DNA from 2 places in the Streptomyces sp. NPDC001450 genome. Region 2 is predicted to be linked to the other one. Evidence: riboswitches for the same ligand, from Rfam matches in the RefSeq annotation. Region 2 holds a riboswitch; the other holds the start of a gene.
What was found. Region 2 has a riboswitch for cobalamin ahead of ACWC5O_RS02720 (CbtB domain-containing protein). Riboswitches for the same ligand answer to the same signal wherever they lie in the genome.
Positions count from the first base shown of each region.

Region 1 (7,357 bases), on a different contig from region 2:
CGAAATCATCATGTTTCAAATGATCATCAGGTATTCAATGATCTTTCTTACTCACTGGACGACGTTCCACCGCCACTCCAGGGGGACACATGCCTCGTGCTCGCACCGCTTCCCGCTCCCGACGCCGCGCGGGCGTTCTCGCGGCCGCCACCGCGACGCTCGCCCTCGCGGGCACCCAGGCCGCGGCCGCCGGCTCACCGGCGTCCGCCGTGGGCCCGCTCAGAGGGCACGACGTGTCGTCCCACCAGCAGCACGTCGACTTCCCCGCCGCCCGGTCGGACGGCGCACGGTTCACCTACATCAAGGCGACCGAGTCCACGACCTACCGCAACCCCTACTTCGACCGGCAGTACGAGGGCGCGCGGGGGGCCGGCCTGATCCGGGGCGCGTACCACTTCGCACGGCCGGACAGGTCCTCGGGCGCCGAGCAGGCCACGTACTTCGTACAGCACGGCGGGGACTGGCGGGCGGACGGCTGGACGCTGCCGCCCGCGCTCGACATCGAGTACAACCCGTACGACGACGAGCACAAGTGCTACGGGCTGGACTCGGAGCAGATGGTCGAGTGGATCCGGTCCTTCAGCGACGAGGTCGAGCAGGAGACCGGCCGCCGTCCGGTCATCTACACCACCGCCGACTGGTGGCAGGCCTGCACCGGCGACAGCCGCGCCTTCGCCGCGGACCACCCCCTGTGGATCGCCCGGCACGGCACGTCGGACCCGGGGGCGCTGCCGGGCGGCTGGGCGCACTGGACCTTCTGGCAGTTCGGCACCGAGGGCGGTCTGCCGGGTGACCAGAATCTCTTCAACGGGCCGCCGAGCCGGCTGCGGGCCTTCGCGCGGGGTTGGTAGCCAAGGGGCGCCTGGGGCGTGGGACCGGACGAAACCCCAACCGCCCTTTGATGACACCCTGAAGCCCGCCCTAGTTCACCTTCCGTTCACCCAGGTTGCCTACGGTCCAACAGCCAATGACCTCGAACGATTGCCTGGGTAAATGGAAAACTTCTCGCTGATCCTCGCGATTGTGGTGGTAACCGCACTCGTGTTCGATTTCACGAACGGTTTTCATGACACCGCCAACGCGATGGCCACCACCATCTCGACCGGTGCCCTCAAGCCCAAGGTCGCGGTGGCCATGTCCGCCGCTCTCAACCTTGTAGGCGCTTTCCTCTCCGTGGAGGTCGCCAACACGATCTCCAAGGGTCTTGTCGATGAGAACGGCATACGTCCCGAGGTCATCTTCGCCGCCCTGGTCGGCGCGATCCTCTGGAACCTGCTGACCTGGCTGGTGGGACTGCCGTCCAGCTCCTCGCACGCCCTGATGGGCGGCCTGATCGGCGCCACCGTCGCCTCCGCGGGCTTCGGTGCCGTCCACAGTGACGTGCTGGTCACCAAGGTGCTGCTCCCGGCGGTCGCCGCCCCGATCGTCGCGGGTCTCGCCGCGATGCTGGCCACCCGCTTCTCCTACGGCATCGGCAAGAACGCCGACGGTGAGGCCACCCGCAAGGGCTACCGCGCCGGCCAGATCGCCTCCGCCGGTCTCGTCTCCCTCGCCCACGGCACCAACGACGCGCAGAAGACGATGGGCATCATCACCCTCGCCCTCATCGCGGGCGGCGCCATCGCCCCCGGCTCCAACCCTCCCACCTGGGTCATCCTCTCCGCGGGTCTGGCCATCGCGCTCGGCACCTACATCGGCGGCTGGCGCATCATCCGCACCATGGGCAAGGGCCTGACCGAACTCGAGGCGCGACAGGGCTTCGCCGCCCAGACCAGCGCGGCCACGGCCATCCTGGCCTCCTCCCACCTCGGCTTCTCCCTCTCCACCACCCACGTCGTCTCCGGCTCGGTGATGGGTGCGGGTCTGGGCCGCAAGGGCGGTGTGGTCCGCTGGTCCACCGCGACCCGCATGGTCATCGCCTGGGCGCTGACCCTGCCGGCCGCCGCGCTGGTCGGCGCGGGCGCCGAGTCCGTCACGGACCTGGGTGACTGGGGCACCGCGGTCGTCGCCGTCTTCCTGGTCGGTGCCAGCGCCGCGATCTGGAAGATCTCCCGCCGCGAGGTCGTCGACCACACCAACGTCGTCGACGACACGGCGGAGCCGGCCGGCGTGGTGACCACCGCCATCGCCGCGGTGACCCCGCCGCCCGCGGGCACCGTCGCCGAGGACCTGTCGGCGACGATCCCGGCTCCGGCCACCACCGAACCCGCTCCGGCGACCCCGCCGGCCGCCGCCGTCTGACCGCCCGGTAACCGAAGGAAGCATCCCCATGAAGATCGACTGGGCGGCCATCGGCTCCGTCTTCGGCGTCAGCCTCGCGTTCACGGTGGGCCTGGTGGCCCTGTTCACCCTCGGCGTCAACGGCCTGTCGCGCCGCGAGAAGGCCACGGCGCAGGGCGGGTCCGCCGGGCTGGCCGTGACTGGTGCGTACGTGTGCTTCGCCGCTTGTGCGGCTGCCGTGGCGTACGGGATCTATCTGATCGTGGCCAAGCCCTGACGGCCAAGTCCGTATCGTCCGCCCTGTCGACACCGCTTCAGTCGGATCGACAGGGCGGACGCGTGTCCGCCGCCTGTCCACGGAGACGGGAGCCGTCGGGGGTGCCGTAGCCGACACGGTGACGGACGCGGGCGGTCTCGCCAGTCCCCGGGCCTCGTTCACCAGCGCGGCCAGCGCAGGCCGCACCCGGGCGAGCGCCTGCTGGAGGGTCTAGGCGGCCGCCGGGACAGCCGTGCCGTCCCGCGAGACCTCTTGCAGGCGGTCACGGTCCGTGAGCACAAGCGGGATCCCCGAATGCCGCCCGAGGGAGTGGAATTCACCGCGACCGGGTCGCTCGGCGCCGCCCGGCGTGCTGGCGATGTGGGCCTCAGCACAGTCCGGCTTCCCAGGTCAAAGGCAAGTTGACGGCCCTTCCGGGCGCGTGGTGGACTGCCCACGCCATGTACGGCGGCAGCAGAGGAAGCCGGTGCGAATCCGGCGCGGTCCCGCCACTGTCACCGGGGAAGAAAACCCCGGGAGCCAGGAACTCTCACCGCCGGTCTCGTCGAACCAGGGCGCGGACACCCTGAGTGAGGACATATCGCCATGCGCGGCTGCCGATTGAGGTTCAGTAACAGGGCCCTGCCTGCCCCCACGGCCGGCTGAGCCGATGGGTGCCGATCGCTTCTACGCGTACGGCGCCGCCGCCGGCCTCGTCGGCGACCTCGTCCTCGGCGATCCGCGCCGCGGGCATCCGGTCGCCGCGTTCGGACGGGCGGCCGCCGCCGTGGAACGCGCGCTGTGGCACGACCACCGCGGCTGGGGTGCGCTGCACACCGCCCTGTGCGCCGGGGGTGCCGTCGCTCTGGGGGCCGCGGCCGAGCGGGCCGTGCGCCGCTCCCCCGTCGCCTCCGTCGCGCTGACCGCCGCCGCCACCTGGGCCGTGGTCGGGGGCACTTCGCTCGCCCGGGAGGCGCGGACCGTCGGGCGCGCGCTGGAGTCCGGGGACGTCGAGGCGGCGCGGGCGCGGCTGCCGCATCTGTGCGGGCGGGATCCGCAGGCCCTCGACGCCGACGGGATGGCCCGGGCCGTGGTCGAGTCCGTTGCCGAGAACACCTCGGACGCCGTGGTGGGTGCGCTGGTGTGGGGTGCGGTGGGCGGGGTGCCGGGGCTGCTCGGCTTCCGGGCCGTCAACACCCTGGACGCGATGGTGGGGCACAAGTCGGCCCGCTTCCGGCGCTACGGCTGGGCCTCCGCCCGGCTGGACGACCTCGCCGGCTGGCCTGGGGCGCGGCTGACCGCCGTACTCGCGGCCGCCGCCGGACCCGACCCCCGAGGCGCCCTGCGCGCCTGGCGGGCGGACGCCCGCAAGCACCCGAGTCCCAACGCCGGGCCCGTCGAGGCCTCGTTCGCGGGCGCCCTCGGCGTGCGGCTGGGCGGGACGCTCTCCTACGGCGGGCGCGTCGAACACCGGCCCGTGCTCAACGGGGACACCGGGCGGCCCGTCCGGGTCACCGACATCGACCGGGCCGTACGGCTCTCCCGCCGGGTCGGTCTGCTCGCGCTCGGCGGCACGGTCGCCGCGCGCCGACTCGTGAAGGGACGTGGGAAGTGAACGGTGGTCTCCTCGTCGCCGGCACCACCTCCGACGCCGGCAAGAGCGTCGTGACGGCCGGGATCTGCCGGTGGCTGGTGCGCCAGGGCGTCAAGGTCGCGCCCTTCAAGGCGCAGAACATGTCCCTCAACTCGTTCGTGACCCGGGAGGGTGCCGAGATCGGGCGGGCTCAGGCCATGCAGGCCCAGGCCTGCCGTGTCGAGCCGACCGCGCTGATGAACCCCGTGCTGCTCAAGCCCGGTGGTGAGCAGAGCAGCCAGGTGGTGCTGCTCGGCAAGCCGGTGGGCGAGCTGAGCGCGCGCGGGTACCACGGGGGGCGCCAGCAGCGGCTGCTCGGCACGGTGCTGGACTGTCTGGCCGAGTTGCGGGGCACGTATGACGCGGTGATCTGTGAGGGGGCCGGTTCGCCCGCGGAGATCAATCTGCGGCGCACCGACATCGTGAACATGGGGATCGCGCGGAACGCGCGGCTTCCCGTGCTCGTGGTGGGTGACATCGACCGCGGGGGCGTGTTCGCCTCCTTCTTCGGGACCGTCGCGCTGCTGTCCCGGGAGGACCAGGAGCTGGTCGCCGGTTTCCTGGTGAACAAGTTCCGCGGGGATGTCAGCCTGCTGGAGCCGGGGTTGGGCATGCTGCACGGGCTCACCGGACGGCACACGTACGGCGTGCTGCCGTTCCGGCACGGGCTCGGCATCGACGAGGAGGACGGCCTGAGAGTCTCCCTGCGCGGGACCGTGCGGGAGTCGAACACCGCACCGCCCGTCGGCGAGGACGTGCTGCGGGTCGCCGTCTGCGCGGTCCCGCTCATGTCCAACTTCACGGACGTGGACGCGCTGGCCGCCGAGCCGGGTGTCGTGGTGCGGTTCGTGGACCGGCCGGAGGAGCTGGCGGACGCCGACCTCGTGGTGATCCCGGGGACCCGGGGGACGGTCAGGGCGCTCGCGTGGCTGCGGGAGCGGGGTCTCGCGGACGCCCTCGTCAGAAGGGCCGCGGAGGGACGCCCGGTGCTCGGCGTCTGCGGTGGCTTCCAGATCCTCGGCGAGCACATCGAGGACGAGGTCGAGTCGCGCGCCGGCAGCGTCCCGGGACTCGGAGTGCTCCCCGTGCGCGTGCGGTTCGCCCGCGAGAAGACCCTGACCCGGCCGGTGGGGGAAGCCCTCGGGGAGCGGGTCGAGGGCTACGAGATCCATCACGGCGTCGCCTCCATAGAGGGTGGTGAGGCGTTCATCTCTGATGACAAAGGACACAGCCTGGACGGCTGCCGGGTCGGCCGGACCTGGGGCACGCACTGGCACGGCTCGCTGGAGTCGGACGGATTCCGGCGGGCCTTCCTGCGCGAGGTGGCGGCCGCCGCGGGCCGCCGCTTCGTGCCGGCCCCCGACACCTCGTTCGCCGCGCTGCGCGAGGAGCAGCTGGACCGGCTCGGCGACCTGATCGAACAGCACGCGGACACGGACGCGCTCTGGCGGCTCATCGAGTCGGGCGCGCCGCAAGGACTGCCTTTCATTCCACCGGGAGCGCCCGCATGAGCACAGTGTTGTTGTTGTCGACCGCCGACACCGATCTGCTGGCGGCCCGGGCCTCCGGCGCCGGCTACCGGATCGGGAACCCCACCCGGGTGGACGTCGCAGAGGAGCTGCCGGGCCTCGTCGAGGGCGCGGACATCGCCGTCGTACGCCTGCTGGGCGGCAAGCGCGCCTGGGAGGACGGGCTGGCCGTCCTCCGGGCGTCCGGTGTGCCGACCGTGCTGCTGGGCGGCGAGGCCGTGCCGGACGCCGAGCTGATGGCCGAGTCGTCCGTACCGGCGGGTGTCGTGGCGGAGGCCCTGAAGTACCTGGTCGAGGGCGGGCCCGACAACCTGACCGAGCTGGCCCGGTTCCTGTCCGACACCGTGCTGCTGACCGGCGAGGGCTTCGAAGAACCGCGGAAGATGCCCGAGTACGGCGTGCACGGCTCGTACGGGATCCGGGACGGCCGGCCGACCGTGGGCGTGCTCTTCTACCGGGCGCACGAGCTGAGCGGCAACACCGCCTTCGTGGACACGCTGTGCGAGGCGATCGAGGGCCGGGGCGCCAACGCCCTGCCCGTGTACTGCGGTTCGCTGCGCGGCGCGGATGCCGGGCTGTACCAGCTGCTGGGGCAGGCCGACGCCCTGGTCGCCACCGTCCTGGCGGCCGGCGGTACGCATGCCTCGCAGGCCTCGGCGGGCGGCGACGAGGAGTCCTGGGACATCGGGGCGCTCGCCGACCTGAACATCCCGGTGCTGCAGGGCCTCTGCCTCACCTCCTCGCGCTCCGCCTGGGACGAGTCGGACGCCGCCCTCTCCCCCATGGACGCGGCGATGCAGGTCGCGATCCCGGAGTTCGACGGCCGGATCGTCACCGTGCCGTTCTCCTTCAAGGAGCAGGGACCGGACGACGTGCCGGTGTACGTCGCCGACCCCGAGCGGGCCTCGCGGGTGGCCGGAATCGCCGTACGGCACGCGCAGTTGAAGCACAAGCCGAACGCGGACAAGAAGATCGCGCTGGTCTTCACCGCCTACCCGACCAAGCACTCGCGGGTCGGCAACGCGGTGGGCCTGGACACGCCCGCGTCGGCGGTACGCGTCCTGGACGCCCTGAAGGAAGCCGGATACGGGCTCACCGCATACCCGGACAACGGCGACGAGTTGATCCACCGGCTGATCGAGGCCGGCGGTCACGACGTCGAGTGGCTCACCGAGGAGCAGCTGGCCGCCGCGCCCGCGCGGGTGCCGCTCGCCGACTACCGGGCGTGGTTCGACAAGCTCGACCCGGAGCTGCGGGACGCGATGCTGGAGGCGTGGGGCGAGCCGCCGGGCAGCCTGTACGTGGACGGGGACGAGATCGTGCTCGCGTCCCTGCGGTTCGGGAACGTCGTCGTGATGATCCAGCCGCCGCGCGGCTTCGGTGAGAACCCGATCGCGATCTACCACGACCCCGACATGCCGCCGTCGCACCACTACATGGCGGCCTACCGCTGGCTCGACAACAGCTTCGGCGCCGATGCGATCGTGCACATGGGCAAGCACGGCACGATGGAGTGGCTGCCGGGCAAGGGCCTGGGTCTGAGCGCCGGTTGTGCCCCGGACGCCGTCCTCGGCGACCTGCCCCTCATCTACCCGTTCATCGTCAACGACCCCGGCGAGGGCACGCAGGCCAAGCGGCGCGGGCACGCCACGGTGGTCGACCACCTGGTGCCGCCGATGGCGCGTGCCGACACCTACGGCGACCTGGCCAAGCTGGAGC
Region 1 is NZ_JBSFHY010000015.1:62,873-70,229, forward strand. Features, by position in the region: gene ACWC5O_RS18490 (lysozyme) at 90-851, shown strand; gene ACWC5O_RS18495 (anion permease) at 994-2,241, shown strand; gene ACWC5O_RS18500 (hypothetical protein) at 2,270-2,497, shown strand; cobalamin riboswitch at 2,905-3,046, shown strand; gene ACWC5O_RS18505 (cobalamin biosynthesis protein) at 3,147-4,091, shown strand; gene ACWC5O_RS18510 (cobyric acid synthase) at 4,088-5,620, shown strand; gene cobN (cobaltochelatase subunit CobN) at 5,617-7,357, shown strand, end outside.
Region 1: another riboswitch for cobalamin. It lies ahead of ACWC5O_RS18505 (cobalamin biosynthesis protein); the one in region 2 lies ahead of ACWC5O_RS02720 (CbtB domain-containing protein).

Region 2 (7,357 bases):
TCGGCGTGCGGTCACTACGATCGCATCTCAAGACAACCATTCGACCGGCCCGAGAGTGCCGCCGGTCAGGGTCGCCGATGCCAGGGTCCGCTCCCCGGGCTGCGGTGATCTTCCTGCCCAGGAGGACCTTCCGCATGTTCCGACGCATTGGGAATGCCGTCGTCCGTCATCCCGTCTGGACGATCGTGGCATGGCTCATCGCGGCGGTGGCGATCGTCGCCACCGCGCCGAGCCTGCCCTCGAACAGCGACGAGAGCAGTTTCCTGCCAAAGAGTTACGAGTCGATCAAAGCGGCGGGTTTACAGGGGAAGGCGTTCCCCAGCGCCTTCACCCCGTCCGCGATCGCGCTTTATCAACGCACCGACGGCGGCAGGCTCACCGCCGCCGACAAACAGGACATCGCCCGGATCACCTCACAACTGGGCAAGAAGCACATCGACCAGGTGCAGAAGGTCGTCCCCGGCCAGCCGTCCAAGGACGGCAGGTATGACCTGACCCTGGTGCAGATGGACAGCAAGAACGCCGGCCAGCCCAAACAGATCGACGCGGCCAAGGTGTTGCGCGACGACGTCAAGGAACTGGCAACGGGCACGAACCTCGACGTCAAGCTCGGCGGCTCCGCCGCGCAGGCCCTCGACCAGCAGGACTCGTCCAAGCGCGGCCAGGCACTGATCGGCATCGGCACCTTCGCGATCATCCTGGTCACCCTGCTGATCATCTTCCGGGCGCCGATTCTGGCGATCCTCCCCCTGGTCCTGATCGGCCTGGTGTCGGCCGTCGCCAACGGACTGATCGCCTACGCCACCAAGCTGTTCGACCTACAGGCCAACAGCTCGATCTCGTCGATCCTGATCGTCGTGCTCTTCGGAGTGGGCACGGACTACTTCCTCTTCCTGATGTTCCGCTACCGAGAGCGTCTACGCGCCGGTGACGAGCCGAAGCAGGCCATGATCAACGCGGTCGACCGGGTCGGCGAGGCCATCGCCTCGGCCGCCGGAGCGGTCATCATCGCCTTCCTCGCGCTGGTGCTGTCCACGCTCGGCTTCCTCAAGCAGATGGGCCCGGCACTCGCCATCGCGGTCGCCGCCACGCTGGTGGCGGGCCTGACCCTGATCCCGGCCGTGGTCTCGCTCATCGGACCGAAGGTCTTCTGGCCCTCCAAGTCCTGGCAGCGGGAGCCGGAGAACGCCCGGTTCGCCGCCCTCGGCCGGGGCGTGCAGCGCCGCCCGGGGCTGACCGCCGCGGTGTCCGGCCTCGTCCTGGTCGCACTGTCGCTCGGCACCCTCGGCTTCAACGCCACGTTCGACCTGGCGGCGGGCTCCATGCCCAAGACCAAGGAGTCCATGGTCGTCCAGGACGAGATGCAGAAGGCGTACTCGGCGGGCGCCGCCGCCCCCACCGACGTCTTCCTGTCCAGCACCGACGGCAAGCAGCTGGACAAGTCCGGCCTGGACGCGTACGCCCAGAAACTCGGTGCCGTGGACGGCGTCGCGAGCGCTCGCCTGACCCAGTTGAACAAGGAAGGCACCACCGCCGACTTCACCGTCACGCTCAAGTACGAGGCGTCGACGGACAAGGCGATCGACGCCGTGGGCGAGGTGCGCGACGTCGCGCACTCCGACGCCCCCGAGGGCACCGAAGCCCTCGTCGGCGGCATGTCCTCGATCTACAAGGACATCGCCACGGCGGTCAACCACGACTACCGGACGGTCTTCCCCGTCGCCGCCCTCCTCATCATGGTCATCCTGGGGCTGCTGCTGCGCAGTGTGGTCGCCCCCTGGTATCTGATGGCCTCGGTGGGTCTCGGCTTCGGTGCCACCCTCGGCGCCACGGTCTGGATCTTCCAGGAGGGACAGGGCCATTCGGGTCTGATGTTCATGCTCCCGGTGATCATGTATCTGTTCGTGGTCGCCATCGGCACCGACTACAACATCCTCATGATCGCCCGGCTCCGCGAGGAGGCCCGCGAGGGCCGCGAGCCGCGTGAGGCGGCCGGCATGGCGCTCCGGCACGCCGGGCCGACCGTGGCGGCGGCCGGTTTCATCCTGGCGGCGACCTTCGCCACGATGATGCTGGCGGGCAACGCGCTGCTCACGGAGATGGGTTTCGCGGTCTCCTTCGGTATCGCGGTCGCCGCCTTCGTGATGGCGATGTTCTTCACGCCGAGCCTGACCGCGCTGATCGGCCACGCGGCGTGGTGGCCGGGACACGGGGACCAGGCACGGGAAGTGGCAGCCGGTGCCGGATCTCCTGACGCCGGTTCGGTTCCCGGCCAGAACCGGGACACGGTCGCACCCGATCCGTCGGGCCGCCGCGGCTAGCGGTACGAGGACGGAGCAGGTCTGCCGGGCCGCACGGCCCGGCAGACCCAACCCGCCGTCGGCGCAGCGGCCGACGCGAGAGGAAGATCACGACTGGCCACGCGGTCTTGGCCATGCACGCGCCACGCGGTACGGTCTGTCCGATATCGACGACGGCGAAACGGAAGCCGGTGGGAATCCGGCACGGTCGCGCCACTGTATGCGGAACACCCCTGGGTGTCCCGTGAGTCAGACCCGTGGCCGTCGTCATGTGCACCACCGAGATGGGACGCGAACTCCCAGAGGAGGTCCTGCCATGGCGCAGACCGTCGCCCAGCCGACAGCCACCACCCCCGCCGTTCCCGCCACGCTGCCGCTGAAGGCGATCGCTCCGTGGGCGGTCTTCTTCGGCATCCTCATGCTCGTCCTGCTGTACTTCGTCGGCGCCGAGCAGGGCGCCACCTCCGTGTTCAACGGCACGGACGTCCACGAGTGGGTGCACGACGCACGCCACCTGCTCGGCTTCCCCTGCCACTGACGGGAGGGACGCCGCTCGACCATGAACTCCGCAACCGTGAGAAACCTTCTCGTGCGGGGCATGCTCGCCGGCCTGGCCGCCGGCGTGCTCGCCCTCGTCGCCGCCTACTTCCTCGGTGAGCCCGACGTCGACAGCGCGATCAGCTTCGAGGACGCCCACTCCCACGAGCACGGGATGGAGGTCGTCTCCCGCTCCCTGCAGTCCACTGCGGGCCTGGCCACCGGTGTGCTCGTCTACGGGGTCGCCTTCGGCGGCATCGCCGCGCTCGCCTTCTGCGTCGCGCTCGGCCGTGTCGGCCGCTTCGGCCCCCGGGCGACCGCGCTGCTGCTGTCCGGCTGCGCACTGCTCGCCGTGTACGTCGTCCCGTTCCTGAAGTACCCGGCCAACCCGCCGTCGGTCGGCGATCCCGACACCATCGGTAAGCGGACGACCCTGTACTTCCTGATGATGCTGCTCAGCGTGCTCCTGGCGGTCGCCGCCACCATCCTGGGCAAGCGCCTCGCGCCTTCTCTGGGCACCTGGTACGCGACCGTCGTCGCGGTCGCCGCCTTCGCCGTCGCGATCGGCCTGGCCTACGCCTTCCTGCCGGCCGTCAACGAGGTGCCGAAGGACTTCCCGGCCACCCTGCTGTGGCGGTTCCGTCTCTCCGCACTGGCCATCCAGGCCGTACTGTGGGGCGGATTCGGCCTGCTCTTCGGCGAGTTGGCCGAGCGGCAGCTGAACCCGAAGCCCGCGACCGCCGCGTCCGGGCGAGGAGTTCCCGCCACGCACTGATCCCTTCAGGACATGAGAGGGCCCTTCGGAACCGGCGGATTCCAGGGGCCCTCTCGCGTTTCCGGGACACCGGCGGAGGCGACGAGCGCAGGAGCCGAGTGGCCAGGCAACGTCCCGAACCGCGTGCCACATCACTCTCGGCGGACGCGAGGCGGTCGCCCTGACGGTGGAGGAGTACGCCCAACTCATGGCCAGCCGACGCCAGATCGGCGGCCAGAGTGCGCGGGTACGGGTGCTCGCCCAGCAGGTCAAGCGGACCGAGCGACTTCTCGACGCGCTGGAAGCCCTGGTCGGTGGCCCAACGGCCGCCTGCCGCACGCCCGATGAGGGCACGGGCCGACGGGCGGCGGCCGACGGCCACGGTGACCACGGTGACCACGGCACGACCGGTGACACGGACACCGACTGCCTGCGGTGCGCGATGGCGGCACTGCTGCGCCGCCATCGGGACGCGACTCCCTGACCGCCGTCACTCGCCCGGCTGAGCGAGGCCGTGGCTGAGCCGCACGTTCCAGCGACCGGACCGGCCGGTGACCTCCGTCGCCGTGAGCGGCGGGACGTCGAGGCGCCAGAACGCCGCCTCGGGCGCGCCCAACGCGTGTACCACCACAGCCCGTACGACCTCGGGCTCCGCCACGGCGACCGTCCTGCCGTCCGCAAGCCCCCTCGTGTCCAGCCAGCGCGCGACCCGCGCACACAGCTCCCGTACCGACTCCCCGCCATGCGGTGCAGCCCCGGGATCGGCCAGCCAGCGGGCCACCGCTTCCGGCTCGGCGGCACCGACGTCGTCCAGCGTCCGCCCCCGCCACCGGCCCACGTCCAGGCCCGACAGTTCCGGGTCCGCCGAGGCGTCGAGGCCGAGCGCGGAAGCCGTCTCCCGGCAGCGCACGCTGGGAGAGGCGAGGACACGGCCTGCCACTGGCAGGGATCCGGCCGCCGACCTGGCCCGCGCTGCCGCGCTGTCCTCGATCGAGTCGCCGTCGTCGAAGCGGGCCCGCCGCAGCGAGGGCGTGGTCGCGGGTGAGATGAGAGTGACACGGCTGGTCAAGCGGTTGCTCCTCCTGCTTCCGCCGCGGGGCGGGGTGTCCTGGACTGCGTACGTACGACGGTACGGGTACGCCTGGCAGCCGCGGGCCGCGGCGTTCAGTTCGGCCGTTGACGACGAAACCCGCCCGGTCCCGGGAGCGGACGACCTTCTTGCCGAGCGTCTGCGTGGCGAACTCCCTGACGGCGGCGGCCGCTTCGGCTGCCGTGTGCAGGGAGGCCACGACCTCGACCAGCGGCAGTACGGGTACAGGGTTGCAGAAGTGCGGACCCACGACCCGGTCCGCGCGACCGGTGGCCCTGCCGAGGCGCATGACGGGGAGCGACGACGCCTCGACTGCCCCCAGCGCGCCGCACCGCCCCTCGGCCGCCCGCTGAGCATCGACCAGAACAACCAGTACGTTCGTCCCGTATCCGGTGATGGGGACGTCCCCTTGACGGGGTGTCCGAGCCGAGGGCGTGCCGCGATGCGCAATGAGAGCGGCCACCTGCTCGCCAGGCCCTGAACGAGCCGACCGACGTACTCAACGCCGCTGGAGAGGCGGACCAGCGCATAGACGCGGTCTGGCGTGCGGGAGGAGTCGAGTGACCCTCCCGTCGGTTCAGCCCTCACTCCCCAGCGGGTGGGTGAAGCCCTGGTCGGAGATGAGCCGGGCGCCCTGGGCGAGTTCTGCGGCGAAGCGCTCGACGGCCTCGTAGGGGAAGCGATGGCTGGGACCGCTCAGTGAGAGGGACCCGACCACCCGGCCGGTGCGGCCGGTGACGGGCACCGCAACGGCGGTCAGTCCCTCGTCCCACTCGCTGCTGCTGACCGCGTAGCCCCGCTCGGCCGCCTCGGCCGCCCAGGTCCGCAGTTGGTCGGCGTACGCCTCACCTTGGGGCGAGGCGGCGGCCACACGGTGCAGGAGAGCCTCGGGGGCGTCGCGCAGGAGGATCTTGGAGGAGGCGCCGGCCCACAGGGGCTGCTCGTCGCCGACGTCGACGACATGACGCAGCGGGTGCGGGCTCTCCTCGTGGGCGACGCAGATACGGTGGACGTCCCGGGCGACGAAGAGGTTGACGGTCTCGCCGAGCCGGTCGGCGAGGTCGCGCATGACCTTGCGGGTCTCCTGGGGCACTTCCCACTGGCTGCGGGCGAGATAGGCCCAGCGCCACAGTGCCGGCCCCGCGGTGTACCCGGACGGGTGCGACCACAGCAGACCGCTCTCCTCCAGGGTCTGCACCAGCCGCAGCGCGGTGGTCTTCGCCAGCCCGGTGGCCTCGGTGATCTCCCGTAGCGTGATCACGGGCCGTTGCTCGCCGAGCAGGTTGAGGATGTCGAAGGCCCGCCGGACACTGCGCACCCCGGTGGGCTGCTGCTCCCGGTCGCCTCCCGTCGGCGTCTCTTCCTCGCGCACCTCATGCCTCCCCGCTGTGGCCGACCCGTCTCCGCGTCGCGTCCATCCGTCGATGACATCCCCGACCGTAGTCCGCTGCACGGACCGGGGAAACCGCAACACCGGGACATCTTGTCGCAACCCTTGAGAGTTCGAGGGATCGCCCCTCTTGTGCCGTTGAACGGTCCGCGTGATCCGGACTATGGACCGAGCTGTCCAAGGCCGCTGCCGCGCCGCTGCTGCTCGTACTCGATGTGCCCTTGTCCGGTAGCCTCCGCATGAATAGTCTGACCGCACAGTGGAATGAAAAGACCGTCTAGTGGTCGCTTTGAAGACCTGGATCAGCGTAGGGAGCGACCATGCGTAAGTCGATCGCCACCGTCTGCCTCAGCGGCGCCCTGACCGAGAAGCTCACCGCTGCCGCACGCGCCGGTTTCGACGGCGTCGAGATCTTCGAGAACGACCTGCTCGCGAGCCCGCTGTCGCCCGAGGAGATCGCCGCCCGCACGGCGGATCTGGGCCTGACCATCGACCTCTACCAGCCGATGCGGGACATCGAGGCCGTGCCCGACGACGCGTTCGCCCGCAGCCTCCGCCGCGCCCGGCACAAGTTCGAGCTGATGACCCGGCTCGGCGTGAACACCGTCCTCGTCTGCTCCAACGTCTCCCCGCAGACGGTGGACGACGACGCGCTCGCCGCCCGGCAGCTGAGCCAACTGGCCGCACTGGCACATGAGTTCGGAATCCGGGTTGCCTACGAGGCGCTCGCCTGGGGGCGGCACGTGAACACGTACGACCACGCCTGGCGCATCGTCGAGGCCGCCGGCCACCCGGCGCTGGGCACCTGCCTGGACAGCTTCCACATCCTCTCCCGGGACTCGGACCCCAAGGGCATCGAGGACATCCCCGGCGAGAAGATCTTCTTCCTCCAGCTGGCCGACGCCCCGCTGCTCGCCATGGACGTCCTGCAGTGGAGCCGCCACTTCCGCTGCTTCCCCGGCCAGGGCGGCTTCGACGTCCCCGGCCTGGTGCGGCACGTGCTCGCCACCGGCTACCAGGGTCCGCTGTCGCTGGAGGTCTTCAACGACGTGTTCCGCCAGGCGGACGCGGGCCGCACCGCCGTGGACGGTCTGCGGTCCCTGCTCGCCCTGGAGGAGAGCGCCGGCGTGTCCGCCCTGCCGGCCCCGGCCGCACCCTCCGGCGTGGCCTTCGCCGAACTCGCCGCCGCCGACCCCCAGCCCGTCGGCGACCTGCTCGCCGCGCTCGGCTTCACCCGCACCGCCCGGCACCGCGGCGAGCCTGTCGACCTGTGGGAGCAGGGCGAG
Region 2 is NZ_JBSFHY010000002.1:182,371-189,727, forward strand. Features, by position in the region: gene ACWC5O_RS02715 (MMPL family transporter) at 135-2,321, shown strand; cobalamin riboswitch at 2,437-2,581, shown strand; gene ACWC5O_RS02720 (CbtB domain-containing protein) at 2,617-2,838, shown strand; gene ACWC5O_RS02725 (CbtA family protein) at 2,860-3,612, shown strand; gene ACWC5O_RS02730 (hypothetical protein) at 3,800-4,075, shown strand; gene ACWC5O_RS02735 (histidine phosphatase family protein) at 4,082-4,660, opposite strand; partial or broken gene ACWC5O_RS02740 (3-hydroxyacyl-CoA dehydrogenase NAD-binding domain-containing protein) at 4,767-4,991, opposite strand; partial or broken gene ACWC5O_RS02745 (short-chain fatty acyl-CoA regulator family protein) at 4,986-5,094, shown strand; gene ACWC5O_RS02750 (IclR family transcriptional regulator) at 5,259-6,053, opposite strand; gene ACWC5O_RS02755 (bifunctional sugar phosphate isomerase/epimerase/4-hydroxyphenylpyruvate dioxygenase family protein) at 6,392-7,357, shown strand, end outside.